DNA from 4 places in the Streptomyces sp. NPDC001492 genome. Region 3 is predicted to be linked to each of the others. Evidence: riboswitches for the same ligand, from Rfam matches in the RefSeq annotation. Region 3 holds a riboswitch; each other region holds the start of a gene.
What was found. Region 3 has a riboswitch for cyclic di-AMP ahead of ACWC1K_RS22180 (M23 family metallopeptidase). Riboswitches for the same ligand answer to the same signal wherever they lie in the genome.
Positions count from the first base shown of each region.

Region 1: another riboswitch for cyclic di-AMP. It lies ahead of ACWC1K_RS05335 (M23 family metallopeptidase); the one in region 3 lies ahead of ACWC1K_RS22180 (M23 family metallopeptidase).
Region 2: another riboswitch for cyclic di-AMP. It lies ahead of ACWC1K_RS38075 (M23 family metallopeptidase); the one in region 3 lies ahead of ACWC1K_RS22180 (M23 family metallopeptidase).
Region 4: another riboswitch for cyclic di-AMP. It lies ahead of ACWC1K_RS35075 (transglycosylase family protein); the one in region 3 lies ahead of ACWC1K_RS22180 (M23 family metallopeptidase).

Region 1 covers NZ_JBSFHW010000003.1:254,027-261,730, reverse strand. Annotated here, with positions in the region: gene ACWC1K_RS05340 (alpha-galactosidase) at 1-1,610, shown strand, start outside; cyclic di-AMP (ydaO/yuaA leader) riboswitch at 1,927-2,085, shown strand; gene ACWC1K_RS05335 (M23 family metallopeptidase) at 2,090-2,983, shown strand; gene ACWC1K_RS05330 (SGNH/GDSL hydrolase family protein) at 3,237-4,022, shown strand; gene ACWC1K_RS05325 (TetR/AcrR family transcriptional regulator) at 4,145-4,765, opposite strand; gene ACWC1K_RS05320 (Glu/Leu/Phe/Val dehydrogenase dimerization domain-containing protein) at 4,873-6,051, opposite strand; gene ACWC1K_RS05315 (MBL fold metallo-hydrolase) at 6,339-7,592, shown strand; gene ACWC1K_RS05310 (DUF429 domain-containing protein) at 7,642-7,704, shown strand, end outside.
Region 2 covers NZ_JBSFHW010000041.1:19,156-26,859, reverse strand. Annotated here, with positions in the region: gene ACWC1K_RS38095 (dihydrofolate reductase family protein) at 1-639, shown strand, start outside; gene ACWC1K_RS38090 (alginate lyase family protein) at 947-2,068, shown strand; tRNA gene ACWC1K_RS38085 (tRNA-Met) at 2,168-2,241, shown strand; gene ACWC1K_RS38080 (PP2C family protein-serine/threonine phosphatase) at 2,349-3,431, shown strand; cyclic di-AMP (ydaO/yuaA leader) riboswitch at 3,685-3,842, shown strand; gene ACWC1K_RS38075 (M23 family metallopeptidase) at 3,854-4,870, shown strand; gene ACWC1K_RS38070 (aldo/keto reductase) at 4,979-5,929, shown strand; gene ACWC1K_RS38065 (PrsW family intramembrane metalloprotease) at 5,960-7,279, opposite strand; gene trmB (tRNA (guanosine(46)-N7)-methyltransferase TrmB) at 7,350-7,704, opposite strand, start outside.
Region 3 covers NZ_JBSFHW010000017.1:47,432-55,135, reverse strand. Annotated here, with positions in the region: gene ACWC1K_RS22190 (M16 family metallopeptidase) at 1-1,390, shown strand, start outside; gene ACWC1K_RS22185 (M16 family metallopeptidase) at 1,387-2,775, shown strand; cyclic di-AMP (ydaO/yuaA leader) riboswitch at 2,979-3,143, shown strand; gene ACWC1K_RS22180 (M23 family metallopeptidase) at 3,156-3,920, shown strand; gene ACWC1K_RS22175 (GntR family transcriptional regulator) at 4,109-4,801, shown strand; gene ACWC1K_RS22170 (HPr family phosphocarrier protein) at 4,941-5,222, opposite strand; gene ACWC1K_RS22165 (bifunctional acetate--CoA ligase family protein/GNAT family N-acetyltransferase) at 5,431-7,704, shown strand, end outside.
Region 4 covers NZ_JBSFHW010000035.1:29,766-37,469, reverse strand. Annotated here, with positions in the region: gene ACWC1K_RS35100 (hypothetical protein) at 1-426, opposite strand, end outside; gene ACWC1K_RS35095 (Ppx/GppA phosphatase family protein) at 590-1,576, opposite strand; partial or broken gene ACWC1K_RS35090 (DUF501 domain-containing protein) at 1,784-2,185, opposite strand; gene ACWC1K_RS35085 (FtsB family cell division protein) at 2,211-2,687, opposite strand; gene eno (phosphopyruvate hydratase) at 2,835-4,121, opposite strand; gene ACWC1K_RS35075 (transglycosylase family protein) at 4,335-5,012, opposite strand; cyclic di-AMP (ydaO/yuaA leader) riboswitch at 5,017-5,185, opposite strand; gene ACWC1K_RS35070 (transglycosylase family protein) at 5,381-6,349, opposite strand; gene ACWC1K_RS35065 (cytochrome P450 family protein) at 6,568-7,704, shown strand, end outside.

The DNA of each region.
Region 1 (7,704 bases), on a different contig from region 3:
AGCGCGAGGAGTGGCGGCTGTCCCAGCTGCACGGCCGCTGGGCCGCCGAGTCCCGGCTGACCGCCTCACCTCTCACCTATGGTGAGAAGGTCATCGGCAGCCGCCGCGGCCACACCGGCCACCAGCACCTGCCCTGGGTCGCCCTCGACACCGACGCCACCGAGGAGCACGGCGAGGTCTACGGCTGCGCTCTGGGCTGGTCGGGTTCCTGGCGGATCGCGGTGGCGCAACTCCCGGACGCGCGCGTGCAGATCACCGGCGGCGCCGGTTACGACGACTCCGGGCTGCTGCGCCTGGAGCCGGGCGAGTCGTACACCACCCCCGTCTTCGCCGGTCTGTGGAGCGACGGCGGCTTCGGCGGCGCGAGCCGCGCCTGGCACGCCTACCAGCGTGCGTACGTCATCCCGGACGCCGACCAGGACCGGCCGGTGCTGTTCAACTCCTGGGAGGCCACCGAGTTCGACATCTCCGAGGAGCAGCAGGGGGCCCTCGCGCGGCGGGCCGCGGCCATCGGCGTCGAGCTGTTCGTGGTCGACGACGGCTGGTTCGGCAAGCGCACCAGCGACCGCGCGGGACTCGGCGACTGGACGGTCAACCGGGACCGCTTCCCGAAGGGCCTCACGCCTCTCGCGGACTATGTGCACGCCCTCGGCATGCAGTTCGGCATCTGGGTCGAACCCGAGATGGTCAACCCGGACAGCGAGCTCTACCGCGCCCACCCCGACTGGGTGCAGTTCCAACCGGGACGAGAGCGGACGGAATTCCGCAATCAGCTGGTGCTGAACCTGGCCCGCGAGGATGTCCAGGAGTATCTCTGGCAGCAGCTCGACGCGCTCCTGTCCAGTGCCCCCATCGACTATGTGAAGTGGGACTTCAACCGCTGCTTCACCGACGCGGGCTGGCCCGGCGAGTCCTACCCGCAGCGCCTCTGGGTCGATCATGTCCGGGGCCTGTACGCCCTGTTGGACCGGCTGCGGGCGGCCCACCCCGGTGTGGCCTTCGAGTCCTGCTCGGGCGGGGGCGGACGGATCGACCTCGGGATCATGAGCCGTACGGACCAGGTGTGGACCTCCGACAACACCGATCCGCTCGACCGGCTCGCCATCCAGCACGGCTTCAGTCAGATCCACCCGGCGCGGGTGATGGCCGCCTGGGTCACCGACAGCCCGAACACCCAGCTCAACGGCCGGGTCAGCTCACTGCGCTTCCGGTTTGTGAGCTCCATGGCCGGCGTGCTCGGGGTCGGCGGGGACCTCACCCGGTGGACCGAGGAGGAGCTCGCCGAGGCCGGCGAGTGGGTGGCGCTCTACAAGGGGATCCGGCCGCTGGTGCAGCACGGCGACCTCTACCGGCTGCGGCCCCCGCGGGGCGGGCTGAGCGCGGTGCAGTACGTGCGCGGGGACGAGGCGGTCGTCCTCGCCTGGCTTCAGGCGCAGAGCCACGGAGAGCCCGTACCGGCGCTGCGACTGCGGGGGCTCGACCCGACGGCATCGTATGAATGCCCCGAAACGGGCGAAATCCATAGCGGTGCCGTATTGCTGCATCACGGCCTGCGGACCGGATTGCGTGGCGACCTCGACGCGGCAGTTTTCCGTCTGCGGCGCATCTGAGCCTTCTGTCCGGTTTGGCGCTCCTTCTTCCTCTTCATTCCAACTCGCTCCCGCATAGGGGATCCTGGAGCAGGGGCACGTGAGGAGCGTCATATCCGTGACGGTGCGTGGCGCGTCATGTTCACGTAATTCATATGGGCAACAAGGCTGTTTGACGGAGACGATCACCCCGGAATTCACGCAGGGTCACCGCGTTTTCTCTCAAGGGATCAATAAAAACGCATTCACGGGGAACCGGCACTTGTTCCTTTGCGTCGTGGTCGCTTACGTTCGCCACCAATCCGGACGGACGCCCAATCCTGCCGCCGCCCGGTGCCCGCAAAACTCACCCGTGAACGGCAGGAGCGGGGGACCCACAGGTACAACCGCCTGTTCCGGTCTCCGGAACGGCTAGGGGTAAAGCCGCGTCGCATACGCGGCCGGGCATCTCCAGCCCGAACCCGACAGCTCACCTCGCAGGCGCCGGAGAGGAATTCGTCATGCCCGCGAAGGGTAAGCACCGTCGCCCGAAGCCCCAGCGCTTCACTCGTTCCATCGCCGTCGCCGGAACCGGTGGCGCCGCACTCGCTCTCCCGCTCATGGGGGCCACCGGCGCCCATGCCGCCACCACTCAGTCCGCTCCTCGGGCGGTTTCCGAAAAGGCCGCGCAGTCCCTTCCGGCCGCCGAGAAGAAGGCGACCCAGAAGAGTGCCGCCGGCCATGCGGGTGTGCGGACCTATTCGGTGCGGGCCGGCGACTACCTCTCGAAGATCGCCGACGAGCATCATGTCGCCGGCGGCTGGCACAGGCTCTACTCGGACAACCGCAGGGCCGTCGGCGACGACCCGTCGCTGATCCATCCGGGCCTGAAGCTGACGATCGGCCGGAAGGCCGCGAGGGACACCGCCAAGTCGTCGTCCTCGTCCGCCTCGAAGACGTCGTCCTCCAGGGCGACCGCCACCAAGGCCTCCGAGTCCGCACCCACCGGCTTCACCCTCCCGGTGATCGGCGGCACCATCGGCACCGGCTACCACGTGGCCGGCAGCATGTGGTCCAGCGGCTACCACACCGGCGTCGACTTCGTCGTCCCGACCGGCACCTCCATCAAGTCCGTAGGCGCGGGCACGGTCGTCTCCGCGGGCTGGGGCGGTGCCTACGGCAACCAGGTCGTCGTCAGGCTCGCCGACGGCTACTACGCCCAGTACGGCCACATGTCCCAGATCTCCGTCTCGGCCGGCCAGACCGTGACCGAGGGCCAGCAGCTCGGCCTCTCCGGCGCGACCGGCAATGTGACCGGCCCGCACCTGCACTTCGAGATCCGCACCACGCCCGACTACGGCTCCGACGTGGACCCGGTCGCCTACCTCCGCTCGAAGGGCGTCGGCGTCGGCTGACATCCCCCCGCAATCACCTGCCCGACACGCTGCCGAAGGCCGGACCTCGATCCCCGGGTCCGGCCTTCGGTGTGTCCCCGCACCATCGCTGACGCCTCAACAGCCCTGGTAGGAGGGTTATTCCGGGCTTGGTGAACACTTTAGAAGTGGCTTATCTCACCGCGCGTCAACCCTTTCCTACGGTCGCGTAGGTCACATTCGAAGGTGAATCATGGTCGATGTGACAGACGATTCGAAGAGTGACAGCAGATCAGTGATCGGGTCGTACGTTGCGGTGGGGGACAGCTTCACCGAGGGCGTCGGCGACCCCGGCCCCGACGGTGCGTTCGTCGGCTGGGCCGACCGGTTCGCGGTACTTCTCGCGGACCGGCGACCCGAGGGCGACTTCAGTTACGCGAACCTCGCCGTGCGCGGCAAACTGCTCGACCAGATCGTGGAGGACCAGGTACCGCAGGCCGTCGAACTGGCGCCGGACCTGGTCTCCTTCTGTGCGGGCGGCAACGACATCATCCGTCCCGGCACCGACCCCGACGAGGTCGCCGAGCGTTTCGAGCGGGCGGTGGCCAGGCTCACCGAAGTCGCCGGCACCGTCATGGTGACCACCGGCTTCGACACCCGTGGCGTCCCCGTGCTCAAGCACCTGCGCGGCAAGATCGCCACCTACAACGGTCATGTCCGGGCCATCGCCGACCGGTACGGCTGTCCCGTGCTCGACCTGTGGTCCCTGAAGACCGTGCAGGACCGCAGGGCATGGGACGGCGACCGTCTCCACCTCTCACCCGAGGGGCACACGCGCGTGGCGCTGCGCGCCGGGCAGGTCCTCGGTCTCGAGGTGCCGGCCGACCCCGACCAGCCCTGGCCGCCGCTCCCGCCGCGCGGCACCCTCGAGGTGCGACGGGACGACGTGCACTGGGCGCGTGAGTACCTGGTGCCGTGGATCGGCCGACGGCTGCGCGGCGAGTCGTCCGGGGACCATGTCACGGCGAAGGGCGCACTGTCGCCGGACGACATCAAGATGCGGATCGCTTCGGTGGCCTGAGGGCTGCCCGGGGTCGTCCGAATCCGTGCTGGGCGAGGCGCTCCGGATGGCTTGAGAACGGCCCTCGCCGCGACGGGCGGTGAAGCGGCCCGGTGGCACGAGCCCCCGCCGAGTGCGGGGGCTCAGTGCTCCGAAGCCGTCAACATCGCCCGCTCCAGCCCCAGTTCCCGGGCCAGCGCCTCGTCCACCCACTCCTGGGCCCGTGCCCGCGACACCGCACCGGCGTACGAGGTCAGCTGTACGGCGAGCCCGTCCAGCAGGGCGGTCAGCCGCAGAGCCGCGCCGTGCGGGTCCGGGCAGTCGAACTCGCCCGAGGCCACGCCCTCCGCGACGACCTCGGCGATCGCCGCCTTCCACTGTGTGTCGAGGTCGCGCGTGACCTCCCGCAGCGCGGGCTCGCGCAGCGCCGCCGCCCAGCCCTCGATCCACAGCCGCCAGCCCTTGGCCTGGCCCGTCGGCGCGTACCAGCGCACCGCCGACCGCAGCCGCCGCAGCGCCGTCGTACGGCGGCCGAGAAGCCGGCGCAGCTGCGCGAGGTCGTCCTCGGCCGCGAAGGTGAAGGCGGCGGCGACCAGCTTCTCCTTGGTCGAGAAGTGGTACAGCACCAGCGCGTTGCTCACGCCGAGCGCCGAGGCCACGTCGGCGATCCTGACCGCCGCCACACCCCGCGCCTCGATCTGCCCGATGGCGGCCCGCAGCAACTCCTCGCGCCGCTCGGCCACACTCAACCGCACTCTCGCCACGCGGTCACCCTATTCCGTCGCCGCTGACGGCGCCGGGTGAGGTCGTCACTTGGCGGGTTCCGGAGGGTGCGCGCCGCGGCCGTACCCCTGCCCGGCCCGGACCGTCGTCACCGGTACCAGCCGAAGCGTTCCGCGATCACCGGCAGCCGGTCCGCGACGATGGCGTGCGCGGCGGCCCGCGGGGTGGTCCCGTCGGACTCCGCGCGGGCCAGCATCCGCTCGGTCAGGGCGCGCATCGAGCGGCGGGTGTGGGCGAACGCCTCCTCCGCGTCCGCGCCGATGTCGCCGAACAGGGTCCACCACCACCAGGCGTTGGTCCCGGAGTTGACGACCACGTCCGGCAGCACGGTCACCCCGCGCGCGGCCAGCAGCTCCTCCGCCGCGGGCCGTACGGGCATGTTGGCCGCCTCGACGATCCACCGGGCGGTGATCCGCTCCTGGTCGGCGGTGTCGATCGCGTACGAGACCGCCGCGGGCACGAGCACCTCCGCCTCGGCCGACAGCCAGGCGTCGCCGGGCAGTTCACGGTCGCCGGGGCGCAGGACCGCACGGTCCACGGTGCCGTAGGTGTCCCGCGCCGCGAGCAGCGCCTCGACGTCGAGGCCGGCCGGGTTGGCGATGGTGCCCTTGATGTCGGCGACGGCGACGACGGTGAGCCCCGCGCGCGCGAGGAAACGCGCCGTCGCCCCGCCCATCGTGCCCAGCCCCTGCACGGCGACCCGTGTCCCCGTGTACGGCACGCCCGCCCGGTCCAGGGCGGTCAGCGCCGACTCGGCGACCCCGCACCCGCCGACCAGCTCGTCCAGACCGATGCCGTCCACCTCGATCGCGAACGCGTCCGCGAGCCGCCGCCGCGCCGCCGCCTCGTCGTCGAGCAGCGGATACACGGCCTGGACCGACGACACCAGCCCCGCCTCGGCCGCCGCCCGGTCCACCAGGTCCTGGCTGAGACCGAGGTCCTCGCCGGTGGTCCAGAAGCTTTCGACGTACGGCTTCATGGCGCGCAGGTAGCGCACCAGGAGCGCATACGCCCCGGGGTCCCGGGGATCGCAGTCGATGCCGCCCTTGGCACCGCCCAGGGGGACGTAGCGGCCCTCGGGGTTGTAGTGCAGCGCCTCCTTCATGGTCATCCCGCGCGCGAGGCCGGCCACCTCGTCGAGGGTGCAGCCCGCGCGCATGCGCAGTCCGCCGCTGGAGACGCCGCGCACCAGCCGGTCGACGACCAGGAAGCCCTGGCGACCGGTGAGGTGGTCGGTCCAGGCGACCGACATCAGGGGGGCGGTCATGCGGTCTCCTCGCGGATGGTGATCAGGGTGGCGGCGGGCGGTGAAGGCTCCCATTTACTGAATCGGCAGTCAGTATCGGAATCGGGGGCACAGCCTGTCAACGGGCGGATCGATCACCTCGGCGCCGGCAGGGCGACGGGAATGGACGCCGACGGTCCGCGGTTCACCGAGCGGTAGGCAATCCTTGGGCTTTCCTTGGAATGAGCCCGCGGCGCCCCGGACGACCCAGGTGTTGTCGGAGGAGCCGACCATAATGGAATGCCTCGTCGTCTCCACCTGGAGGTACCGTGTCCGGTTTCCGTTCCCTGAGCTCCGGGCTCCGCGCGCTGCAGCCCGCGGGCTTCGGCGCGGACCCGAGCGGTGAGCGCCTGGCGCGCATCCGCAGATCACCGCACTTCAAGGACGGGGTCTTCCAGAATCCCGGAGGCACCGCCCGGACCAGGCCCTCCGGCTCCACGCTGGACTTCGCGAAGGTCTTCTTCGACAAGGACGAGCGACCCCGGCGCGCCCCCAAGGGCACCGTTCCGGTGTACCCCACGACGCTCGCCGACATCGCGAAGCCGCCGGCCACCGGACTGCGGCTGACCTGGATGGGGCACTCCAGCGTGCTCGCCGAGATCGACGGGCGGCGGGTGCTCTTCGACCCCGTGTGGGGCGAGCGCTGCTCCCCGTTCTCCTTCGTCGGCCCCAAGCGGCTGCACCCGGTGCCGCTGCCGATCGCCGCGCTCGGCCCGGTGGACGTCGTCGTCATCTCGCACGACCACTACGACCACCTGGACCTGCCCACCATCAAGGCACTGGCCGGCACGGACACGCTGTTCGCCGTCCCCCTCGGCGTCGGCGCGCACCTCGAACACTGGGGAGTCTCCGCCGACCGGCTGCGCGAGCTGGACTGGCACGAGGCGACCCAGGTCGGCGGCCTCACCCTGACCGCCACCCCGGCCCGCCACTTCTGCGGCCGCGGCCTGCGCAACACCCAGCACACCCTGTGGGCCTCCTGGTGCGTCGCCGGTGACGAGCACCGGATCTTCCACAGCGGCGACACCGGCTACTTCGACGGCTTCAAGGACATCGGCGCCGAGCACGGCCCCTTCGACGCCACGATGATCCAGATCGGCGCCTACTCCGACTTCTGGCCCGACATCCACATGACGCCCGAGGAGGGCATGCGCGCCCACCTCGACCTGCAGGGCGGCGAGCCGCACGGCGTGATGATGCCGATCCACTGGGCCACCTTCAACCTGGCCACACACCCCTGGGCGGAGCCCGGCGAGGGCACGGTCGCGGCCGCCCGCGCCACGGGCTCCCGCGTCGCCCTGCCCCGCCCGGGAGAGCCCTTCGAGCCCACCGCCGAGACCGTTCCCACCGAGCCGTGGTGGCGCGCCGTCGCCCAGGCCCCGGCCGGCGGCCGGCCGACGGCGGACGCGCTGACGAAGGCGGCGATCAAGACGACCGCCGACTCCGGCGTCGAGGCCCAGGCCGAGGCCGACGGCAGGTCCGCGGAGGGCACGGGGGAGCCGGAGACGGTGTCGGCGGGCTGACCTCGGCAGGGGGGTGACCCGCCCCGGCATGCCGGGAGAGGATCCCGGCATGAGCGGTCAGCAGACGGTGACGGTCGGCGTCGACCTCGCGGCGAGTGCACGGCGTACCGCC
Region 2 (7,704 bases), on a different contig from region 3:
CAGCAGGGCCTCGCCGACGAACTCCAGCTGGTCCTGGCCCCCCTCTTCGTGGGCGACCCGGACGCGCCCCGCCTCTTCGGCCCCGGCGCCTACCAGTCCGGCCGCCTGCGCCTCACGGAAACCCGCCGTATCGAGGACGTGGTCCTCATGCGCTACGAGCCCACGGCCCCCGGCACCGGCCCGCTCCCCACCGCCGCCGACCACCACTGGCTGGCCCTCGCCTGCGAGCTTGCGGCCGAGTGCCCGCCCTCGCGCACGGCCTTCAGCGTCGGCGCGGTGATCGTCGCCGCCGACGGCACGGAACTCGCCCGCGGTCACTCCCGCGAGGGAGACGACCCGGTCGTCCACGCCGAGGAGGCGGCCCTGGCCAAGCTGGACCCGGCCGACCCGAGGCTGGCGACGGCGACGGTCTACAGCAGCCTGGAACCCTGCGCCCACCGCGCCTCCCGCCCCAAGCCCTGCGCACGGCTGATCCTCGACGCGGGGGTACGCCGGGTGGTCACGGCCTGGCGCGAGCCGGACACGTTCGTCGCGGGGGCGGACGGGAGCGGGCTGCTGGCGGGGCGGGGGGTCGAGGTGGTCGTACTGGAGGAGCACGCGGGGCGGGCAAAGGCGCCGAACGATCATTTGTTGGGGTGACATTTCGCCGCCGGTCGGCATCTTCCAGCCCGTCCGGCGTGTGAGGACGAGGCCGTTCAGGCCGCAGAGCGGGGGTCTGGGGGCGGCAGCCCCCAGCACCGCCCGCCACAACCACCGCGCACCGGCCGATCGGCCCAACAGATCCTGCGCCCGACCTCCGGGAGGGCGACCCTGACCGTACCGGCCGGAGGCGATCGCGGAGGTAGAGCCAGTGAGGTCAGTTCCCAGACGTGCGGCGGCAGTTCTCCTCGTCCTCCTGCTGACGGCGCTCGTCGCCTCCTGCGGCACCGACCCGGGCACCCGCACCATGGCGAGGGCGCTGCCCCCGGGCACATCGTTCACCCACCCCGGTGTCCTCGTCAGCCAGGCCCAGCTGGACGTCGTACGCAAGAACGTCATCGCGGGCAAGCAGCCCTGGCTCCAGGCGTTCCTCGACATGCGGGACAGCAAGTACGGCTCGTACAAGTACACGGCCCAGCCGACCGCGGTCGTCAACTGTCCCTGGGGCGGCAAGGGCGCGAAGGGCTGTCTGGAGGAGCGGCAGGACGCCATCGCCGCCTACACGCAGGCCCTCCTGTACAGCGTCACCGGCGAGCGACAGCACGCCCTCAAGGCGCGGGAGATCATGGACGCCTGGTCGGCGCAGCTGAAGCGGCACACGGCGCAGGACGCCCAGCTGCAGTCCTCCTGGGCCGGGTCGACCTGGGCGCGGGCCGCGGAGATCGTCCGGTACGCACCGGGCGCCGGCTGGCCCGCCGACCGCGTACGGCGGTTCGCGGCCATGCTGCGCACCGCCTACCTTCCCGAGGTCACCAGGGACCTCCCCGACTACAACGGCAACTGGGACCTCGCGATGACCGACGCCGCCATCGGGATCGCCGTCTTCACCGACGACCACAAGACCTTCGACGCCGCCGTCAAACGCTTCCGCGGCCTGGTGCCCGACTACTTCTACCTGCGCAAGGACGGCAAGATCCCGCTCACCCCGGCCGGCTCCGACGCCAACACCGTGCAGAAGCTGGAGACGTACTGGTTCAAGGAGACGAAGTTCGAGGACGGGATCGCGCAGGAGACCTGCCGCAACTTCAAGCACGTCGGCTACTCCCTCGCCGCCACCGCGCACATCGCCGAGACCGCCTGGCACCAGGGCGTGGACCTGTACGACGACGTCAAGGACCGGCTGAAGGCGGCCCTCGACTTCCACGCCCGCTACGAGATGGGGGAGAAGCCCCCGCGGTGGCTGTGCGGCGGCAGGGTCGTCGGGAACATGGGTCCCGACCTGGAGGTCGTCCTCAACCATCTGGAGAACCGGCTCGGCACCCCCGTCCCGGCCGCCCACAAGCTGGTCGAGCAGACCCGCCCGGCCGGCACCGACGACCTCTTCGTCTCCTGGGAGACGCTCACCCACGCGGACAACCCGGCCGCCTGACGCAGGCCCCGCGCACCCCAAAAAACACAGGTGAACCAGGGCGGACGTAAACCCTGGCGCAGACAGCCCCGCGGATGGCGTATGCTGGTTACACAACGACGCGGGGTGGAGCAGCTCGGTAGCTCGCTGGGCTCATAACCCAGAGGTCGCAGGTTCAAATCCTGTCCCCGCTACTCAAGGCTCAGGGCCGGAGTCCAGTCACTGGACTCCGGCCCTGAGTGTTTCCCCCGGTCGGGCCATCCGGCTCGCCCCGCGCCGCCGTCCCGGGAAACCTTGAGGGGTGGAGCACGAGGGGCCGATCTCATACGCACGCACCTTCGTGCGGCTGCTCCCGGCGCTGCTGATCGTCGGCGGGACCTGCTACGACTACCTCACCCCGTCGCGGTTCACGGCGGGCCCCCTCTTCACGGCCGCACCCCTGGTCGCCGCCCCGCTCTACTCGCGCCGGGGGACGGTCCTCACCGGCGTCGCGACCGTCCTGGTCGTCACCGCGATCCACGCCGAGGTGGGCATCCTCCTCCAGGTCGAGGCGGTGACCGAGCTGGCCACCGTGTCGACGGTCTCCGTGCTGGCCGTCCTCATCAACCTCCTCGTCCGCCGCAGCCGCGAGGAGCTCGCCTCGCAGCGCGAGATCGCCGAGGCCGCCCAGCGCGCCGTGCTGCCCGAGCCCGCCGAGCGGATCGGCGGGTTCGCGATCGCGGCACGGTACGAGGCCGCGCAGGCGGACGCGTCCATCGGCGGCGACCTGTACGCCGTGCAGGACAGCCCGCACGGCGTACGGCTGGTCGTGGGCGACGTACGCGGAAAGGGAATGGGGGCGGTGGCCGCCGTGGCCGTGGTCATCGGGGCCTTCCGGGAGGCCGCCGAGCAGGAGGCCACGCTGGAGGCGGTCGCGCAGCGGCTGGACCGGGCGCTGGAGCGCGAGGCGACGCGGCGGGCGGGGATCGAGCTGTTCGAGGGGTTCACGACCGCCGTGCTCGCCGAACTCCCGCACGGCGAAGGCGTCGTACGCATCGTCACCCGCGGCCATCCGCCCCCGCTGCTGCTGTGCCCGGACGGCACCGTGCGCACCCTGCACGCCCGCGAGCCCGCCCTGCCGCTCGGCATGGGCGGGCTCGGGAGTTGGCCCGACCGCGCCGAGGAGACCGCGTTCCGCAGTGGGGCCACGCTGCTGCTGTACACCGACGGGCTGTCGGAGGCGCGGGACGAGCAGGGGGTGTTCTTCGAGCCCGCGGAACGGCTCGCCGGCCGGGTCTTCCACGACCCCGCGGCGCTGCTCGTCACCCTCGCGCGGGAGGTGCGCAGATACGCCGGTGAGGCCATGGCGGACGACATGGCGCTGCTCGCCGTACGACGGCCCTGACCGTCTTCACACTTCCTTCCCGTAGGTGACCGGGTGTGATCAGGTGAACCCACTCCGCATAACAACTGACATACGGTCAATACTTGTGGGGTTTCTGAGGTGCGGTCAACTCGCCCGTTTTTCGCCGTTCATGCGCCGTACGTCCAGGTCGGAAAGGTTAATGATCAAGCGGAACACCTTGGAATCGGCACCCCGGGTCTATTAACGTTCGATAACGCAGCGCGGTCGTCCCAGCCGTCACAAGAGGCGGCTCCGTGCGCACGCGCCGAATCCCGCAAGGGAACCGGGGAACCACCACCCTGGGGTGAATCGCGCTGATACAGCCGTGGCAGCACGGCAGGTATACGCGCGTAGGAGACCTTCCTGCTCCGAACCCGTCAGCTAACCCGGTAGGCGAGAAGGAAGGAAAGGAGCACGCCCACGTGGCGTCCAACCCGCCTGCCCCACAAGCCCCGTTCGTGCCGAGCACCGAGCCCTTCGGCTTCGCCGTCCGACGCACCGACGAGGGCCCCTGGGAGGAGTGGAATCCCACCGAGGACTCCCTCGCCCCGGTACGCGGCCGGCACCGCGTCGCCAAGCAGCGCGGCGGGGGACTCGCCCGCAGCTCCACGGTCCTCGGCGTCGGCGTCATAGCCGCCGTCGGCGCGGGCGGCATGGCCAGCGCCAACACCGGCAAGCCGCCGGTGTCGATCTCCATGCCCGATCTCGCCTCCGTGGGCCATGTCTTCGACGGCGGCTCCGACGCCCCCAAGGGCTCCGCGACCGCGCTCAGCGATGTCGCCACCACGTCCGCAGGCACCGCGCAGGGCGCCGGTGAGGCGCTGCGCGACCGGATCATGGCGCAGGCCGAGTCGCAGCAGGTCCAGATCGACAGCAAGAGCCAGGCGGCCACCGAGGCGGCCCTCGCCCAGCAGGTCGACGACGCCGCCGCCAAGGCCGAGAAGGAGGCCGCGGCCAAGGCCGCCGCCGCGAAGGAGAAGGCGGAGGCGGCCGCCAAGAAGGCCGCCGAGGCCGCGAAGCTCGCCGAGCTGGCCAAGCAGTTCAAGCTGCCGGTCGTGTCGTACACGATCACCGGCACCTTCGGTCAGGCCGGCTCCATGTGGTCCTCCGGCTACCACACGGGCCTCGACTTCGCCGCCCCCACGGGCACGCTCATCAAGGCCATCCACTCCGGCACCATCACCCAGGCCGGCTGGGCGGGCTCGTACGGCTACCGCACGATCCTCACCCTCGACGACGGCACGGAGCTCTGGTTCTGCCACCAGTCGTCGATCAGCGTCAGCGTCGGCCAGAAGGTCGGCACGGGTGACGTCATCGGCCGCATCGGCGCCACCGGCAACGTGACCGGCCCGCACCTGCACCTCGAGGTCCACCCCGACGGCCAGGACACCGGCATCGACCCGATGACGTGGCTGCGCAGCAAGGGCCTCAACCCCTGACACCGGTACGTTCTCCGTCCGTACCCGGAGTGCCGTAGTCCGCTTGTTTACGGGATCTTTGCGCCCGCTGCGGAAGACCGGCCTCCGGGGCGGACGTTGACGTCTGGCATGACTTCTCCTTCTCTGCGCAAGCTGGGCTCCTCCGGCCTCGAGGTCTTCCCGCTCTCCCTCGGCGGCAACGTCTTCGGCTGGACCGCCGACGAGGCCACCTCCTTCGCCGTGCTCGACGCCTACACGGCCGCCGGCGGCAACTTCGTCGACACCGCCGACTCCTATTCGTCGTGGGCCGAGGGCAACCAGGGCGGTGAGTCCGAGACGATCATCGGCAAGTGGGTCAGGGCGCGCGGCAACCGCGACGACGTGGTCATCGCCACCAAGGTCAGCCAGCACCCCGAGTTCCAGGGCCTGTCCGCGGCCAACATCAAGGCCGCGGCCGAGGCCTCCCTGCGCCGCCTCGGCACCGACTACATCGACCTCTACTACACCCACTTCGACAAGCCCGAGGTGCCGGTCGAGGAGATCGTCGGCGCCCTCGACGAGCTGGTGCAGGCCGGCAAGGTCCGGCACATCGCCGCGTCCAACATCTCGCCCGACCGGCTCCGCGCCTCCCTGGAGTTCTCCGACCGCGAGGGCCTGGCCAAGTACGTGGCCCTGCAGCCGCACTACAACCTGGTCTCGCGCGACACGTACGAGGGCGAGCTGCAGGACCTGGCCGCGCGCTACGGTCTGGCCGCCGTCCCGTACTTCTCCCTCGCCTCCGGCTTCCTCACCGGCAAGTACCGGCCCGGCACGACGGTCGACAGCCCGCGGGCGGGCGGCGCGGCCAAGCACCTGGAGTCCGAGCGGGGGCAGCGGGTCCTGACCGCCCTCGACGAGATCGCCCAGGCCCACGACGCCCCGGTCGCCACGGTGGCCCTGGCCTGGCTCGCGGCCCAGCCGACGGTCGCCGCCCCGATCGCCTCCGCGCGGACGGTGGAGCAGCTCCCGGCACTGCTCGCGGTGGGCGAGCTGACGCTCACGGACACCGAGGTCGCCCGCCTGACGGAAGCGTCGGCCTGACCCCCCTGGTCCTGTGACTGGCCTCAGGTCCTACGACCGGTACGGGTTGTACGCGGGATTCGGCACCGCCGGGTACCCGTACGCCCCGTACACCGGCCAGGGCGGCGCCGCCACCGGCACCGGGGGCGCCGTCATCCGCGCCGCGTGGTCCAGCGCCGGGCGTGCCACCTCCCGGCGCCGCCACAGCTCGTCCAGCAACTCGCGTTCCCTGACGACGAAGTCGGCGCCGGCGCGGCCACGGCGCCCCCGGTGCCGCAGGAAGGCCAGCGAGGTCGCGTACGCCTCGTACCGGGCGACCTCGCATGCGGCGGGCTTGCCGAAGTGGCGGGCGGCGTGTTCGCGGGCCAGCCGGCGTGCCCGCATCGAACCGAGGGCATAGGGCTCCGCGGGGGTGAGCCAGCCCGCGACGGCGTAGGCGGGCAGTTCCTCGCGCACGGTGCGCAGTTCGCGCTGGCGGGTCCAGATCACCAGCCACGTCAGCAGGCCGAACGCGGGCACCATGAAGGCCGCGTACACCGCGAAGAAGCCGTACTCGCCGAAGTCCGAGGAGCCGTTCCAGATCGCGTGCATGCTCATCGCGAGCAGCAGGCCGAAGAGCGGGACGAGGACGCGCCGCAGGTGCTGGCGCTCCGCGGAGAGCGCGGCGATGCCGAAGCCGATGCCGGTGAGCACGGTGAACAGCGGATGCGCGAACGGGGACATGATGATGCGCACGAAGAACGTCGCCGCGGTGACGGAGGCGATGCCGCGGTCACCGGTGAGCTGGTCGGTGCCGAAGGCGGTGCCCAGGTAGAGGATGTTCTCGGTGAACGCGAAGCCGGTGGCGGTGACCCCGGCTATGACGACGCCGTCGACGATCCCGGTGAAGTCGCGTCTGCGGAAGAGGAAGACGAGCAGCACGGCGGCCGCCTTCGAGGACTCCTCGACTATGGGCGCTATGACGGTCGCGCCGAGGGTGTCCGCGCTGGACGGGTCGGCGGTCGCCGTCGCTATCCACTTCGTGGCGAAGCTGTTGGCGACGATCGCTATCAGCGCCGCCGCACAGGCCCCCCAGGCGAAGGCGAACAGCAGGTTGCGCCAGGGGCCGGGGGCGACGCGGTCCAGCCAGCGGAACGCGGCTATGAGAAGCGGCACGGGCAGCACGGCCAGCCCGAGCCCCACCAGGAACCCTTCGGTGCCGGTCTGTTCGCGCACCAGGGCGAGGATGACGAGCCCGGAGAGCGCGAGCAGGGTGATGAGCGCGCCGTACCGGACCGCTCTGCGCTGCCACCAGTGAGCGTGCCCGAGCGCACCGCCGGCCGGGCCGCCGGGGTGTGGCGGATGCGTCGGGTACGGGGGAAAGGTGGCCACGGCATTGACCCTAACGAGGGAGGGCGCCGCCCGCGACGGTACTTCGGATTGCCCGCAGGGCCGTGGGGCTTCAGGCGCCGGTGGGGGGCTGGTTGTGGTGCTGTACGCGACGGAAGAGCAGGTCGTTCACGACATGTCCCTTGTCCAGTCCCTGGCCCTCGAAACGGGTCAGCGGCCGGAAGTCGGGACGGGGCGCAAAACCGCCCTCCGGCTGCGTGTTCTCGAACTCCGGATGCGCCGTCAGCACTTCGAGCATCTGTTCGGCGTACGGCTCCCAGTCGGTCGCGCAGTGCACGATGCCGCCGGGTCTGATCCGGGCCGCGGCGAGGTCGAGGAACTCCGGCTGGATCAGCCGCCGCTTGTGATGCCGCTTCTTCGGCCACGGGTCGGGAAAGTAGACCCGCAGCCCGTCCAGCGCATCCGGG
Region 3 (7,704 bases):
CACGGCCACAGACCAGGCAGGCACCGGGGGCCTGACAGCGACCGAGCACCGCCTGGCCAACGGCCTGCGCGTGGTGCTCTCGGAGGATCACCTGACCCCGGTCGCGGCGGTGTGCCTCTGGTACGACGTCGGCTCGCGCCACGAAGTCAAGGGACGTACCGGCCTGGCTCACCTTTTCGAGCACCTGATGTTCCAGGGCTCCGGACAGGTCAAGGGCAACGGCCACTTCGAGCTCGTGCAGGGCGCCGGCGGCTCGTTGAACGGCACCACCAGCTTCGAGCGCACCAACTACTTCGAGACCATGCCCGCCCACCAGTTGGAGCTCGCCCTCTGGCTGGAGGCCGACCGGATGGGCTCCCTGCTCGCCGCCCTCGACGACGAGTCCATGGAGAACCAGCGGGACGTCGTCAAGAACGAGCGCAGGCAGCGCTACGACAACGTGCCGTACGGCACGGCCTTCGAGAGGCTGACCGCCCTCGCCTACCCGGAGGGCCACCCCTACCACCACACGCCGATCGGCTCGATGGCCGACCTGGACGCGGCGACCCTGGAGGACGCGCGCGCGTTCTTCCGCACGTACTACGCGCCCAACAACGCCGTCCTCTCGATCGTCGGCGACATCGACCCGGAGCAGACGCTCGCCTGGGTCGAGAAGTACTTCGGATCCATCGCCCCGCACGACGGGAAGCCGGAGCCCCGCGACGGCACGCTGCCCGAGATCATCGGTGAGGAGCTGCGCGAGGTCATCGAGGAGGAGGTCCCGGCGCGCGCCCTGATGGCGGCCTACCGGCTGCCGCAGGACGGCACGCGCGAGGCGGACGCCGCCGACCTGGCGCTCACCGTCCTCGGCGGCGGCGAGTCCTCCCGCCTCTACAACCGGCTGGTACGGCGCGACCGTACGGCCGTCGCGGCCGGATTCGGTCTGCTGCGGCTGGCCGGAGCGCCCTCCCTGGGCTGGCTGGACGTGAAGACCTCCGGTGACGTCGAGGTGCCGGTCATCGAGGCCGCCATCGACGAGGAACTCGCCCGGTTCGCCGCCGAGGGCCCCACGGCCGAGGAAATGGAGCGCGCCCAGGCCCAGCTGGAGCGCGAGTGGCTGGACCGGCTCGGCACGGTCGCGGGCCGCGCCGACGAACTGTGCCGGTTCGCCGTCCTGTTCGGCGACCCGCAGCTCGCCCTCACCGCCGTCCAGCGCGTCCTGGAGGTGACGGCCAAGGAGGTCCAGGAGGTCGCCAAGGCACGCCTGCGGCCCGACAACCGCGCGGTGCTCGTCTACGAGCCGCTCTCGCCCGAGTCCGCGGAGCACACCCAGGACGAGGACTTCCCCGAAGACCCCGAGTCCGAAGCCACGGTGGAAGCCACCGACCAGAACGAGGAGGCGGCCAAGTGACCGAGCTCGCCACGATGCAGTTCCACCCGCAGCCCCGGGCGGGCGAGGCCAAGCCGTGGGCGTTCCCGTCCCCCGAGCGCGGCGCGCTCGACAACGGCCTGACCGTCCTGCGCTGCCACCGCCCCGGCCAGCAGGTCGTCGCCGTCGAGGTGCTCCTCGAGGCGCCCCTGGAGGCCGAGCCGGCCGGTTTCGAAGGCGTCGCCACGATCATGGCGCGGGCCTTCTCCGAGGGCACCGACAAGCACTCCGCCGAGGAGTTCGCCGCCGAGCTGGAGCGCTGCGGAGCCACCCTCGACTCGCACGCCGACCACCCGGGCGTACGACTGAGCCTGGAGGTCCCGGCCTCCCGTCTCGCCAAGGCGCTCGGTCTGCTCGCCGACGCCCTCAGGGCGCCCGCGTTCGCCGACAGCGAGGTCGAGCGGCTGGTCCGCAACCGCCTGGACGAGATCCCGCACGAGCTGGCCAACCCCTCGCGCCGTGCCGCCAAGGAGCTCTCCAAGGAGCTGTTCCCGGCGACCTCGCGCATGTCGCGCCCGCGCCAGGGCACCGAGGAGACGGTCGAGAAGATCGACGCGGCGGCCGTACGCGCCTTCTACGACCGCCATGTCCGGCCCGCCACCGCCACCGCGGTGGTCGTCGGCGACCTCTCCGGCATCGAGCTGGACGCCCTGCTCGGCGACACCCTGGGAGCCTGGACGGGCACCAAGGCCGAACCCCGCCCCGTGCCGCCGGTGACCGCCGACGACACCGGGCGCGTGATCATCGTCGACCGTCCGGGCGCCGTACAGACGCAGTTGCTCATCGGCCGCGTCGGCGCCGACCGGCACGACCGCGTGTGGCCCGCCCAGGTGCTCGGCACGTACTGCCTCGGTGGCACCCTCACCTCCCGCCTGGACCGCGTCCTGCGCGAGGAGAAGGGCTACACCTACGGTGTGCGCGCGTTCAGCCAGGTCCTCAGGTCCGCCCCGGACGGCTCCGGTGCCGCGATGCTCGCCATCAGCGGCTCCGTCGACACCCCGAACACCGGCCCGGCGCTCCAGGACCTGTGGACGGTGCTGCGCACGCTCGCCGAGGGCGGGCTCACCGACGCCGAGCGAGACGTCGCCGTACAGAACCTCGTCGGTGTGGCTCCGCTGAAGTACGAGACCGCGGCGGCCGTGGCCAGCACGCTGGCCGACCAGGTCGAGCAGCACCTGCCCGACAACTACCAGGCGACGCTGTACCGGCAGCTCGCCGAGACCGGCACCGTGGAGGCCACCGCGGCGGCCGTGAACGCCTTCCCGGTGGACCGTCTGGTGACGGTTCTCGTCGGTGACGCGGCCCAGATCAAGGAGCCCGTCGAGGCCCTCGGGATCGGCGAAGTCACCGTCGTGACAGCCGAGTAGAGGCTGCCTCAGCGGCACGCGCGCGTAGGGGCCCTGGTGACTGATGCGTCACCAGGGCCCCCTAATGTCCGGATTGCGGGAGAGGTTGCCTGTCTGCCCTGTGGCATGCGCTACAAAAGGCGTGATCCGTTTGGGGATTGAAAGTGCTCCCGCTTAGCGTCTTCCGGGCTGTCCGTCAGGCACCGCGCCGCACCCGCGGCACCGGACAGCCATCGCCGAGTCCCCGTACGGCGCGAGCCAGGGGAGCCGGGGACCCACCGCAGTCCCTGGGGTGAATCGGACGCCCGCGCGTGCAGCGAGGGGGTCCGTAGGAGACCTTCCTGCTCCGAACCCGTCAGCTAACCCGGTAGGCGAGAGGGAAGGAAAGGACCAGCCACCACATGGCGTTCACGCGCGCCACCGGGAAGCACCGTCGCCCCACACGGATGCACCGCACCACCACCCGCGCCGCCGGGGTCGCGGCCCTCGCCACCACCGGCGTCATCGGCACCCTGGCAGCCCCCGCGCTCGCCGCCGACACCTCCGTCGAGCAGACCGGCCTCACCCCCGTCATCGCCATCGGCGACACGATCGCCGACAGGATCGACGCCCAGGCCGACGCCCAGAAGCAGGCCGCCGAGGAGGCCGCGCTCAAGAAGGCGGCCCAGGAGGCGGCACGCCAGAAGGCCGCCGCCAAGGCCAAGCAGGAGCGCGAGGCCAAGGAGCGCGCCGCGCGCGAGGCCGAGCGCAAGCGCCTCAACACCTTCGTGGCGCCGATCTCGAACTCGTACGTCTCCACCGGCTACCGGGCCAGCAGCTCCCTGTGGTCCTCCGGCAGCCACACCGGCATCGACTTCCACGCCGCGAGCGGCACGGCCGTCCACGCGGTCGGCTCCGGCACCGTCGTCCAGACGGGCTGGGGCGGCGCCTACGGCAACCAGATCGTGATCAAGATGCAGGACGGCACGTACACCCAGTACGGCCATCTGTCGTCCATAGGCGTCTCGGTGGGCCAGACGGTCACCCCGGGCCAGCAGATAGGCCTCTCCGGCGCGACCGGCAACACCACCGGACCGCATCTGCACTTCGAGGCCCGTACGACCCCCGAGTACGGCTCGGACATCGACCCCGTCGCCTACCTGCGCTCGCACGGCGTGAACGTCTGACGACAGGTCGCAAGACCCCTCTTGAGGCCCCGGCTCCCGAGCCGGGGCTTTCGGTGTTTCTGCCGCCCCGCTGTCCAAAAAATATCCATGGATTCCGGCCCGCCGTCGGAAATTCCGGCTCCGTGCAATAGAGTCACCGATACACGTCAATCATCGACGTTTCACGGGGATTAAGTCGGAGGTCGGTCATGCGTATTCCGGCGCACTCGGTGTGCACGGCGATCCGGGACGACATCGTCGCCGGTGTCTACGAGCGTGGCAGCCGGCTCACCGAGGAACTCCTCGCGCGCCGCTACGGAGTCTCGCGTGTCCCCGTGCGCGAGGCCCTGCGCACCCTGGAGGCCGAGGGCTTCGTGGTGACCCGGCGGCACGCGGGCGCGTGCGTCGCGGAACCGACCGAGCAGGAGGCCGCCGACCTGCTGGAGATGCGCATGCTCCTGGAGCCGCTCGGCGCCTCCCGGGCCGCCCAGCGGCGCACCGACGCCCATCTCAAGGTGCTGCGCGGCCTGGTCAGACTGGGCCAGGAGCGGGCCAGGAGGGGCAACAGTGAGGATCTGCGCTCCCTGGGAGGCTGGTTCCACGAGACGCTCGCCCAGGCCTCCGGCAGCCCCGCGCTGGCGTCGATGCTGACCCAGCTGCGCCACAAGATCGCCTGGATGTACGCCGTGGAGGCACCCGCCAACCCCGTGGAGTCCTGGGCGGAGCACGGCGCGATCGTCGACGCCGTGGCCCGTGGCGACAGCGAGCGCGCGCGGGCGGTGACCACCCTGCATACCGAGCGCTCGAGCGCGGTGCACCGGCTGCGGTTCGGCGGCCCGGAGCGGGCGAACGGTGTGAGGAACTCGCAACATGCCGTAAACATGTCGGGCCTGCGGCATTAACACGGGCGCCGTATACAAAGAGAGAACAATTCGCGGGGCATTATTTCTGCTGCCCGCGACCGGAAATTGCACCACCTAGGTGCGGGAAATGCGAAGGGCTCGCCCGGCAATTCGGACGAGCCCTTCTGTGGTGCCGTGATCAGACGGTCTCGGGGAGTTCCTCGAGACCCTCGGAGACCAGCTTCGCCAGCCGGTCGAGGGCGACGTCGGCACCCTCGGCCTCGGAGGCGAGGACGATCTCCTCGCCGCCCTGGGCGCCCAGGCCGAGAACGGCCAGCATGGAGGCCGCGTTGACGGGGTTGCCGTCGGCCTTGGCGATCGTCACCGGGATACCTGCGGCCGTGGCGGCCCGGACGAAGATGGAAGCGGGGCGGGCGTGAAGGCCCTCGGCCCAGCCGACGTTGACGCGGCGCTCAGCCATGTGATGCTGCCCTTCAGTGTCTCAGGGTTGTCTAGACCAGTTTCCCACACGTGAAGCGTCTCCGGAGCGGTTCTGTGTTCCGTCCGGGGTGGGCGGTCGGGCCGCGGCCTCGGCCCGACTTCCGTCCTTGTTCTCTTCTCTGCGGACTGCCGTGTTCTCCACAGACTGCCTCGCGCCGTTGTCGGACGCGAGCCGTACTCTGGGGCCCATGCAGACCTCGCCGGACCGGCACGAGTACCCCGCCCACTGGGAGGCCGACGTGGTGCTGCGCGACGGCGGCACCGCGCGCATCCGCCCCATCACCGTTGATGACGCCGAGCGCCTGGTCAGCTTCTACGAGCAGGTTTCGGACGAGTCGAAGTACTACCGCTTCTTCGCGCCCTACCCTCGTCTGTCCGCCAAGGACGTCCACCGCTTCACGCACCACGACTTTGTGGACCGGGTGGGACTCGCGGCCACGGTCGGCGGCGAGTTCATCGCCACCGTACGCTATGACCGCATTGGTGCCGACGGCATGCCCGCGTCGGCTCCGGCCGACGAGGCCGAGGTCGCCTTCCTCGTCCAGGACGCCCACCAGGGGCGCGGGGTCGCCTCCGCCCTCCTCGAACACATCGGCGCGGTCGCCCGGGAGCGCGGCATCCGCCGCTTCGCCGCCGAGGTGCTGCCCGCCAACAACAAGATGATCAAGGTGTTCACGGACGCCGGGTACACCCAGAAGCGCAGCTTCGAGGACGGCGTCGTACGCCTGGGGTTCGACCTCGAACCCACCGACCGCTCCCTCGCCGTCCAGCGCGCGCGTGAGCAGCGTGCCGAGGCGCGGTCGGTACGGCGGCTGCTCGTGCCCGGCTCCGTCGCCGTCGTCGGCGCGGGCCGCAGCCCCGGAGGTGTGGGCCGCAGCATCCTCGACAACATCCGGGACGCCGGCTTCACCGGGTCGCTGTACGCCGTGAACAAGGCGCTCCCCGAAGACGTCAAGGAACTCGACGGCGTCCCCGCCCACCGCACTGTCCGCGACATCGACGGACCCGTCGACCTCGCGGTCGTCGCCGTGCCGGCCGAGCACGTCCCCGAGGCCGTCACCGAGTGCGGCGAGCACGGTGTGCAGGGACTCGTCGTCGTCTCGGCCGGGTACGCCGAGAGCGGGCCCGAAGGGCGCGAGCGCCAGCGCGAACTCGTGCGGCACGCGCGCACGTACGGCATGCGGATCATCGGGCCGAACGCCTTCGGGATCATCAACACGTCCTCCGAGGTACGGCTGAACGCCTCCCTCGCCCCCGAGATGCCCCGCCCCGGCCGGATCGGCCTGTTCGCCCAGTCCGGCGCCATCGGCATCGCGCTGCTGTCCCGGCTGCAGCGCCGCGGCGGCGGCGTCACCGGGGTCACGGGTGTGTCCACCTTCGTGTCGTCCGGCAACCGCGCGGACGTCTCCGGAAACGACCTGATCCAGTACTGGTACGACGACCCGGACACCGATGTCGTGCTCATGTATCTGGAGTCCATCGGCAACCCCCGCAAGTTCACCCGTCTCGCCCGCCGCACGGCCGCCGCCAAGCCCCTGGTCGTGGTCCAAAGCGCCGGATCCGCCCCCCAGGGACACGCCGTACGGGCCACACGGCTGCCGCACGCGACGGTGTCCGCCCTGCTCAGACAGGCCGGCCTGATCCGCGTGGACACGATCACCGAGCTGGTCGACGCGGGCCTGCTGCTCGCACGGCAGCCCCTGCCGGCCGGCCCGAGGGTGGCGATCCTGGGGAACTCCGAGTCCCTGGGGCTGCTCACGTACGACGCATGCGTCTCCGAGGGGCTCAGGCCGCTGAGGCCGCTGGACCTCACCACCGGGGCCTCGGCGGAGGACTTCCACCAGGCTCTGCTGCGGGCCCTGGGGGACGACTCGTGCGATGCGGTCGTGGTGACCGCGATCCCGGCGATCGGCGAGGAGTCACCGGGGGATGCCGAGCTGGCGGAGGCGCTGCGATCGGCCGCCGAGTCCGTTCCGGGCAAGCCGGTACTGGTGGTGCACGTGGAGCTCGGCGGCCTCGCGGAGGCCCTGTCGGCCGCGACCAGCACCGCACCGCAGCCGGACACCGCGGCGACCGCCACCCGCCGGTTGCGCCCCTCACAGCAACTCCCCCCTCCGGTACGGGCCCAGGAACCCGCGGCCCCCGCCACCTGCTCCCGCCTCATCCCCGCCTACCCCGCCGCCGAGCGCGCCGTCCGCGCCCTCGGGGAAGCCGTGAAGTACGCCCAGTGGCGCCGCGACAGCACCGACCCCGGCAAGGTGCCCGAGTTCGAAAACATCGACGAGAAGGGGGCCGCCCGGCTCATCGGCGGGATGCTGGCGCGCGGGCAGGGGCTCACGCTCGGCACCGAGGAGACCTGCGAGCTGCTCGGGCAGTACGGCATCCCCGTGCGCAGGGCGGTGCCCGCCTTCACCCCGGACGACGCCGTCCGGGCCGCCGAGACCCTCGGCTACCCCGTCGCC
Region 4 (7,704 bases), on a different contig from region 3:
CAACATCGTCGGGATTCCTCCACCATTACCGAATGCGGCAATGGTTGCAATGCCGGACGTCGCAATATTACGCAGATCCGCCCATGAATGCGGAGGAGACCCAAATTCGGGCACCACGAGCTGACGCTCGCGAATGAGGAAGTCCCTCAGGAAATCCCAGTGCGCAAGGGACTGCCGGTCGGCTCCTGACCATGACTCCTCGCAGAGCGCGGCGTACTCCCCCAGCAGGTCGTACCTGGCGGGGGTGGTACGCAGGTCCACTCCCCCGCCGGACTCGCTCCAGGTGAGCCCCCGAGGGACATTCAGTGCAGCGGATGCGCGGATTTGATCCATATCGCGGCGATGCGGAAACAAATCTGTGGCACTCACGATGAAACGCGCACCCGAAACACCCTCTCCTCCGGCCACCTCAACGCTGTAGTCCACGCTCCGCAGGAATCGCGGTTCTCCATATCGCCTCAACTCGGCGACACCCCCTTGGATCGGCGGTCTCGAACATAACCCACCGAATGAGAGGACCGGGGACGGTTCGCCGACAAGCCCCCGACCCCGGCGCTGTCAGTGCAGCCCCAGCCCTCATAGAGTCAGGTCAATTGCTCTTCTCGCCTGCATGGATGTCTTCCGCCACCTTGAAGGCGATCCCGTCGAGGATGTCGTGCTCGCTGACCACGACCTCCTCGGCGCCGATCCGCTCCATGATCGAGAGCAGTACGAGGGCCCCGGCGCCGATCACGTCGACACGCCCCGGATGCATGGAGGGGACGGCCGCGCGCTCGGCGTGGGTGGAGTGCAGCAGCCAGTCGGTGATCTCGCGGACCTTGTCGCGGGAGATACGGGAGTGGTGGATGCGCTCCGAGTCGTACTCGGGCAGTTCCTGAGCGATCGCCGACACGGTCGTGACCGACCCCGCGAGCCCGACCAGCGTGCGCGCCTCGCGCAGCGGGACCGTCTCCTCGGCGAGGTCCAGGGCCCGCTCGATGTCGGCCCGCATGGCGGCGATCTGCTCCCCGGCGGGCGGGTCGGTGACCGCGCCGTCCCGGACGAGGTGCCGCTCGGTCATCCGCACGCACCCGACGTCGACGGAGCGCGCCGCGCGCACATGGTCGTCGCCCACGACGAACTCGGTCGAGCCGCCGCCGATGTCGACCACCAGGTAGGGACGGTCGAGGTCGTCACGCCCCTTCAGTTCCTTGGTCGCCCCGGTGAAGGAGAACTCGGCCTCCTGCTCGCCGGAGATGACCTCGGGCTCGACGCCCAGGATGTCCACGACGCCCCGTACGAACTCGTCGCGGTTCGAGGCGTCCCGGGAGGCCGACGTGGCCACGAACCGCACCTTGTCGGCGCCCAGTTCACGGATCACCTCCGCGTAGTCGCGGCACGCCGCGAACGTCCGCTCCAGCGCCTCGGGGGCCAGCCGCCCGGTCCGGTCCACGTCCTGTCCGAGCCGCACGATCGTCATGCGCCGGTCGAGTTCCAGCAGCTCACCGGTGACAGGGTTCACGTCGGCGACGAGCAGGCGGATGGAGTTCGTACCGCAGTCGACGGCGGCGACCCGCCTGAATCCCTCGGGAACCATCGGCTTGGACGCGAAGAAGCCGCTGCGGATCGCGGTGGGGTCAGTGACCTCGCCCTGCGCCTCGCCGGGGAGTTCGTCCGCCGGGTCCGGGGCTTCGAGCGGCTGCACGCACGGGCCCTTCAGCCACCACTCCGGCAGCATCGCGATCGCCTCGTCGCCCAGCGGGTTGACGCCGGGGCCCGCGGCCAGCGAGTGGCCCACCAGCACGTGCAGGCACTTCACCCGGTCGGGCATGCCGCCCGCGCTGGGGAAGCCCTCCAGGACCTCGATGGCGTCACGGCGCGCGAGGTAGTCCTCGTGCGCGGCGCGGTAGGCGGCGGCCAGCTCCGGGTCGGTCGCCAGCCGCTCGGTCATCTCCTTCATGACGCCGTTCGCCTCCAGCGTGCCGATCGCCGAGGCGGCACGGGGGCACGTCAGGTAGTACGTCGTCGGGAAGGGCGTGCCGTCCGGCAGGCGGGGGGCCGTCTCCACGACGTCCGGCTGGCCGCAGGGGCAGCGGTGCGCGATGGCCCGCAGCCCGCGCGGCGGCCGCCCGAGCTGCTGCTTGAAGGCCTCGACATCGGCGTCGGTGGGCTCGGTGCGCGGGGTGGGCGGCGGGGGCGTATCCATGCCTGTACTGAATTCCTCTGTCGGTTCACTGGGCGGAGGCGTCGGACTTGTCGACCCCGTCCCAGACGTTCGTGTACCAGGGGCGGTTGCCCGCGCCCTGCTCGAAGCGCGACTGCTTGGCCACGCTGGGGTCGATCACGACGTAACTCGTCTCCCCGGGCAGCACATAGTGCAGCCGCAGCCGGATCTGCTGCTCGGCGTACTCGTCGTCCTGCCAGCGGGCCTTCAGGTCGCGCAGCTGCTCGACCCGCGCCCTGGCCTGCTCCCTCTGCCGCTGGAGATCGGCGATCTGGGAGCGCTGGGAGACGTACTGCCTTATGGGGTACGCCAGGGCCACCACCATCGAGCACAGCACCAGGGCCAGCAGCGCCGCCCGGCCGGTCAGCCGAGACCGGCGGGCCTGCCGCTTGGTCTGGGAGCGGTAGACCCGGGCCGCCGTCTGCTCACCGAGCAGCCTGATCCTGGTCGCGGTGGAGAACCGGTCCCGGTCCTTCACGGCCATGTCGCCGCCTCCCGTCACACGTGCGTACGTCCCCGCACACGGTACGGGACCGGTACGGGGACGTACGTACGACTGGCTAAGGCTTAGCCCAGGAAGGCTCAGCCCTTGCTGTGCCCGATTGTCCGCGGAGCGGACGTGCGGGAAGGCTCAGCCCTTGAAGCGCGGGAACGCGCTGCGGCCCGCGTACTCCGCGGCGTCGTCGAGGATCTCCTCGATGCGCAGCAGCTGGTTGTACTTGGCGACGCGGTCCGAGCGGGCCGGGGCGCCGGTCTTGATCTGGCCGCAGTTCACCGCGACGGCGAGGTCGGCGATGGTGACGTCCTCGGTCTCGCCGGAGCGGTGGGACATCATGCACTTGAAGCCGTTGCGCTGGGCCATCTCGACGGCGTCCAGGGTCTCGGTCAGCGAGCCGATCTGGTTCACCTTGACGAGCAGGGCGTTGGCGATGCCCTCCTCGATGCCGCGGGCCAGGCGCTCCGGGTTGGTGACGAACAGGTCGTCGCCGACGATCTGGACCTTGTCGCCCAGCTTGTCGGTGATGACCTTCCAGCCGGCCCAGTCGTCCTCGAACAGCGGGTCCTCGATGGAGACGAGCGGGTAGGCCGCCACGAGCTCCTCGTAGTACTCGGTCATCTCGGCGGCCGAGCGGGACTTGCCCTCGAACTCGTACGTGCCGTCCTTGTAGAACTCGGAGGCGGCGACGTCGAGCGCGAGCGCGATCTGCTCGCCGGGGACGTAGCCGGCCTGCTTGATGGCCTCGATGATGAGGTCGAGCGCGGCGCGGTTGGACTCCAGGTTCGGGGCGAAGCCGCCCTCGTCGCCGAGGCCGGTGGACAGGCCCTTGGTCTTCAGCACCTTCTTGAGGGTGTGGTAGACCTCGGCGCCCCAGCGCAGGGCCTCGGAGAAGGACTCCGCGCCGATCGGGGCGATCATGAACTCCTGGATGTCCACGTTGGAGTCGGCGTGCGAGCCGCCGTTCAGGATGTTCATCATCGGCACCGGCAGCAGGTGCGCGTTCGGGCCGCCCAGGTAGCGGAAGAGCGGCAGGTCGCTGGCCTCGGAGGCGGCGTGGGCGACGGCGAGGGAGACGCCGAGGATGGCGTTGGCGCCGAGGGAGCCCTTGTTGTCGGTGGCGTCCAGGTCGAACATGGCCTGGTCGATCAGGCGCTGCTCGGTGGCGTCGTAGCCGACCAGCTCGGGGCCGATCTGCTCGATGACGGCGAGGACGGCCTTCTCGACGCCCTTGCCCTGGTAGCGGTTGGGGTCACCGTCGCGGAGCTCGATGGCCTCGAAGGCGCCCGTGGAGGCGCCGGACGGGACGGCGGCACGACCCGTGCTGCCGTCGTCGAGGCCGACCTCGACCTCGACCGTGGGGTTGCCTCGGGAGTCCAGGATTTCCCGGGCTACGACGACGTCGATGGACGGCACGAGCATCTCCTTCTTGGATGTGACACGGCTACGGCAGTAGCGCGGTGGCTCTGCGGGATGAGCCTAACCGCCTGAGGCCGATCGGCCACGCTGCCGACCACCTCTTGGGCAGAACCGAGAGTAAATTGTTTCCGAACGGAACAAAGAGAGGGCGCAAAAAGAACCCCGCCCCGGTGCGTACGGGGGAACACGCACCGGAGCGGGGAGACCGCGAGGCCGTCACTTGAGGTGCAGCTGCTGGCCCGGGTAGATGAGGTTGGCGTCGGAGACGATGTCCTTGTTCAGCTTGAACAGCTTCTGCCAGCCGCCCTTGACGCCGTGCTTCTCGGCGATCGAGCTGAGGGTGTCGCCCTTGACGACCTTGTACTCGCCGTCGCCCTTCTTGACCTTCTTGCCGGTCGGGGTGGTGACGGTCTTCTGGGTCTTCGTGCTCTCGGTCTTCGCGGCCGGGCGCTCGGCGGAGCGGGAGGCGGCCTGCGAGTCGCTGGAGCGGGCGCCGGTGGAGGGGGCGCTGCCGTTGTAGGCGGCACCGGACAGGCCCGTGCCGCAGACCGGCCAGGCGCCCTTGCCCTGGGAGGCGAGGACCTTCTCGGCGACGGCTATCTGCTGCGCCTTGCTGGCCTGGTTGGCCTGCGGGGCGTAGGCGGTGCCGCCGTACGCGGCCCAGGTGGAGGCGGAGAACTGCAGGCCGCCGTAGTAGCCGTTCCCGGTGTTGATGGACCAGTTGCCGCCGGACTCGCACTGGGCGACCTTGTCCCACTCGGAGGCGGTGGCGGCGGAGGCGTTGCCGGCCGCCATCAGCGGAGCGGCGATGGCGACACCAGTGACGCCGGCGAGCGCGGCGACGCGGGTGGCCTTGGACGGACGGCGGTGCTTGCCCTTGCCGGAAAACAGCATGGTTCGATCCCCTCACCGACGCCTGCGAGGTGAGCTGTCGGGTTCGGGCCGGTTGAGTTGCCCGGCCGTGCTCTCGCTCTCACGAGACACGGCTACACCCCTAGCCGCCCGTCAACTGCCCGGGCAGGCACCTACCTTGGGTCCCCCGCTCCTGCCTACGGCGCTTTACGCGACGACTGTTCCCGTACCGCCGCTGGCAGGATTCGGCGTTGCGGCAGCCGGGGCTCGTGTTGACGAGCGGTGACGACGGTAGACACGCGTTCCGCCGAATTTCAAAGACGATCAGGGCTTCTGAGACTCATCCCACACTTTCACCAAACCGGACATTCAGTGGCGAAGTGTGACGTGAACTCCCGTTGTTTTTCGCCCTATTCGGCACTGAGTTTCAGGGTCTGACCGGCGAAGATGTGGTTCGGGTCGGTACCGATGGCCTTCTTGTTCTCGGCGTAGAGCGCACGCCACCCGCCGTCCAGGTGAAGGGAGTCGGCGATCGAGGCGAGGGTGTCGCCGGCGTGGACGGTGTACGTGTCGTGCGTGCCGCCGTCGGCCTTGGTCGAGTCGGCGGCCTTGCCTGCCGTCTCCTCGGCGCTGGCGCCGCGGTGGCGGCCGGTGCCGGTCGTGCCGGTGTCGACGAGGGTCCAAGTGGACGCCGGGGGCTCGGGATTGTCCGAGTCGTCACCCTTCGCCCCGTCTGTCGCCGAGCTGTCGGCACCCTGCGAGTTGCCCGTGGCCTTCTTGGACGCAGAGGTGGAAGGCGAGGCGGATGTACCGGATTCGGTGGAGTTGTCCGTCGCGCTCGCGGAGGTCGAAGGGGAGGCGCTGGAGGACGAATCCGACGAAGAGGACCTATCGGAAGCGCTGCCCGAGGAGTTGGAGAGACCGGTCGAGTCCGACCCTCCGGAGGAATCGGACGAACCGGAACCGCCGCCCAGCACACCGGTGTCGATGTCGGCCGAACCCGCGTCCTTGGTGAGCCCGGAGGTCAGCCCGCAGGTGTGGAAGGCGCCGACGCCCTGGTCGTCCAGGAGCTTCTCGGCGACGGCTATCTGCTGGTTACGGCTGGCGAGGTCGGCCCGGGGGGCGTAGTCGAGGCCGCCGTACTTCTCCCAGTTCTCCTGGGTCAACTTGAGCCCGCCGTAGAACCCGTTGCCGCCGTTCTCGCTCCAGGAGCCGCCCGTCTCGCACTGCGCCACCTTGTCCCAGGTGGTGCCGTCCGCGGCGCTCGCGCCGCCGGCGGCGAAGAGCGGGATCGCGATGGCGGAGCCGGTCACCCCGGCCGCGACGAGGATTGCCGGAGCCTGACGGGGGCGACGGTGTCGACCGTTCCCGGAGAGCATGCGGAGGCCTTTCACAAGACAGCAGTGACCGCGCGGCGCATGACACCGACAGGCGTTCGATGCCACCGCGCTGGACCGTGAACGTAGCGGCTGCCGATCACTTGTCACAAGTTAATGCCGCGTAGATCACGTGAAGATCACAGACTTGAACGCGCGTCACGTTTGACCGGTTCGCAGCGGCGGCGCATCCGCCGGCGCGCTGCGGATACGGTCGTCCTGTGAACGTCCCGAACACCGCACCCGAACTCTTCACCTGGGAATTCGCCGGCGACCCGTATCCGGCCTACGCCTGGCTGCGCGAGCACTCCCCCGTCCACTGGACGAAACTTCCCAGCGGGGTCGAGGCATGGCTGGTGACCCGCTACGCCGACGCACGTCAGGCGCTCGCGGACGGGCGGCTCTCGAAGAACCCCGAGCACCACGCCGAGGACGCGCAGGGCAAGAGCCGGACCGGTATCCCGGGTGAGCGCAGCGCCAACCTCATGACGCATCTGCTCAATATCGACCCCCCGGACCACACCCGGCTGCGCCGTCTCGTCTCCAAGGCGTTCACCCCGCGCCGGGTGGCCGAATTCGCGCCGCGGGTGCAGGAGTTGACGGACGACCTCATCGACCGGTTCGCGCCGCACGGCGAGGCCGATCTGATCCACGACTTCGCCTTCCCCCTCCCCATCTACGCGATCTGCGATCTGCTCGGCGTCCCGCGTGAGGACCAGGACGACTTCCGCGACTGGGCGGGGATGATGATCCGGCACGGCGGCGGTCCGCGCGGCGGTGTCGCCCGCTCCGTGAAGAAGATCCGCGGCTATCTCGCCGAACTCATCCACCGCAAGCGCGGCGACCTCGGCGAGGACCTGATCTCGGGTCTCATCCGCGCCTCCGACCACGGCGAGCACCTCACGGAGAACGAGGCCGCCGCGATGTGCTTCGTGCTTCTCTTCGCCGGCTTCGAGACCACCATCAACCTGATCGGCAACGGCACCTACGCGCTGTTGCGCAATCCCGGGCAGCGGCAGCGGCTCCAGGAGTCGATCGGGCGCGGTGAGAGCGCACTGCTCGACACCGGTATAGAGGAGCTGCTCCGCTACGACGGTCCCGTGGAACTGGCCACCTGGCGCTTCGCCACGGAGCCGCTGACCATCGGCGGGCAGCACATCGCCACCGGTGACCCGGTCCTGGTCGTCCTGGCCGCGGCGGACCGCGACCCGGCCCGCTTCCCCGAGCCCGACACGCTCGATCTCTCCCGCCGGGACAACCAGCACCTCGGATACGGCCACGGCATCCACTACTGTCTGGGCGCCCCGCTGGCCCGGCTCGAAGGCCGCACGGCCCTGGAGACGCTGCTGCGCCGCCTG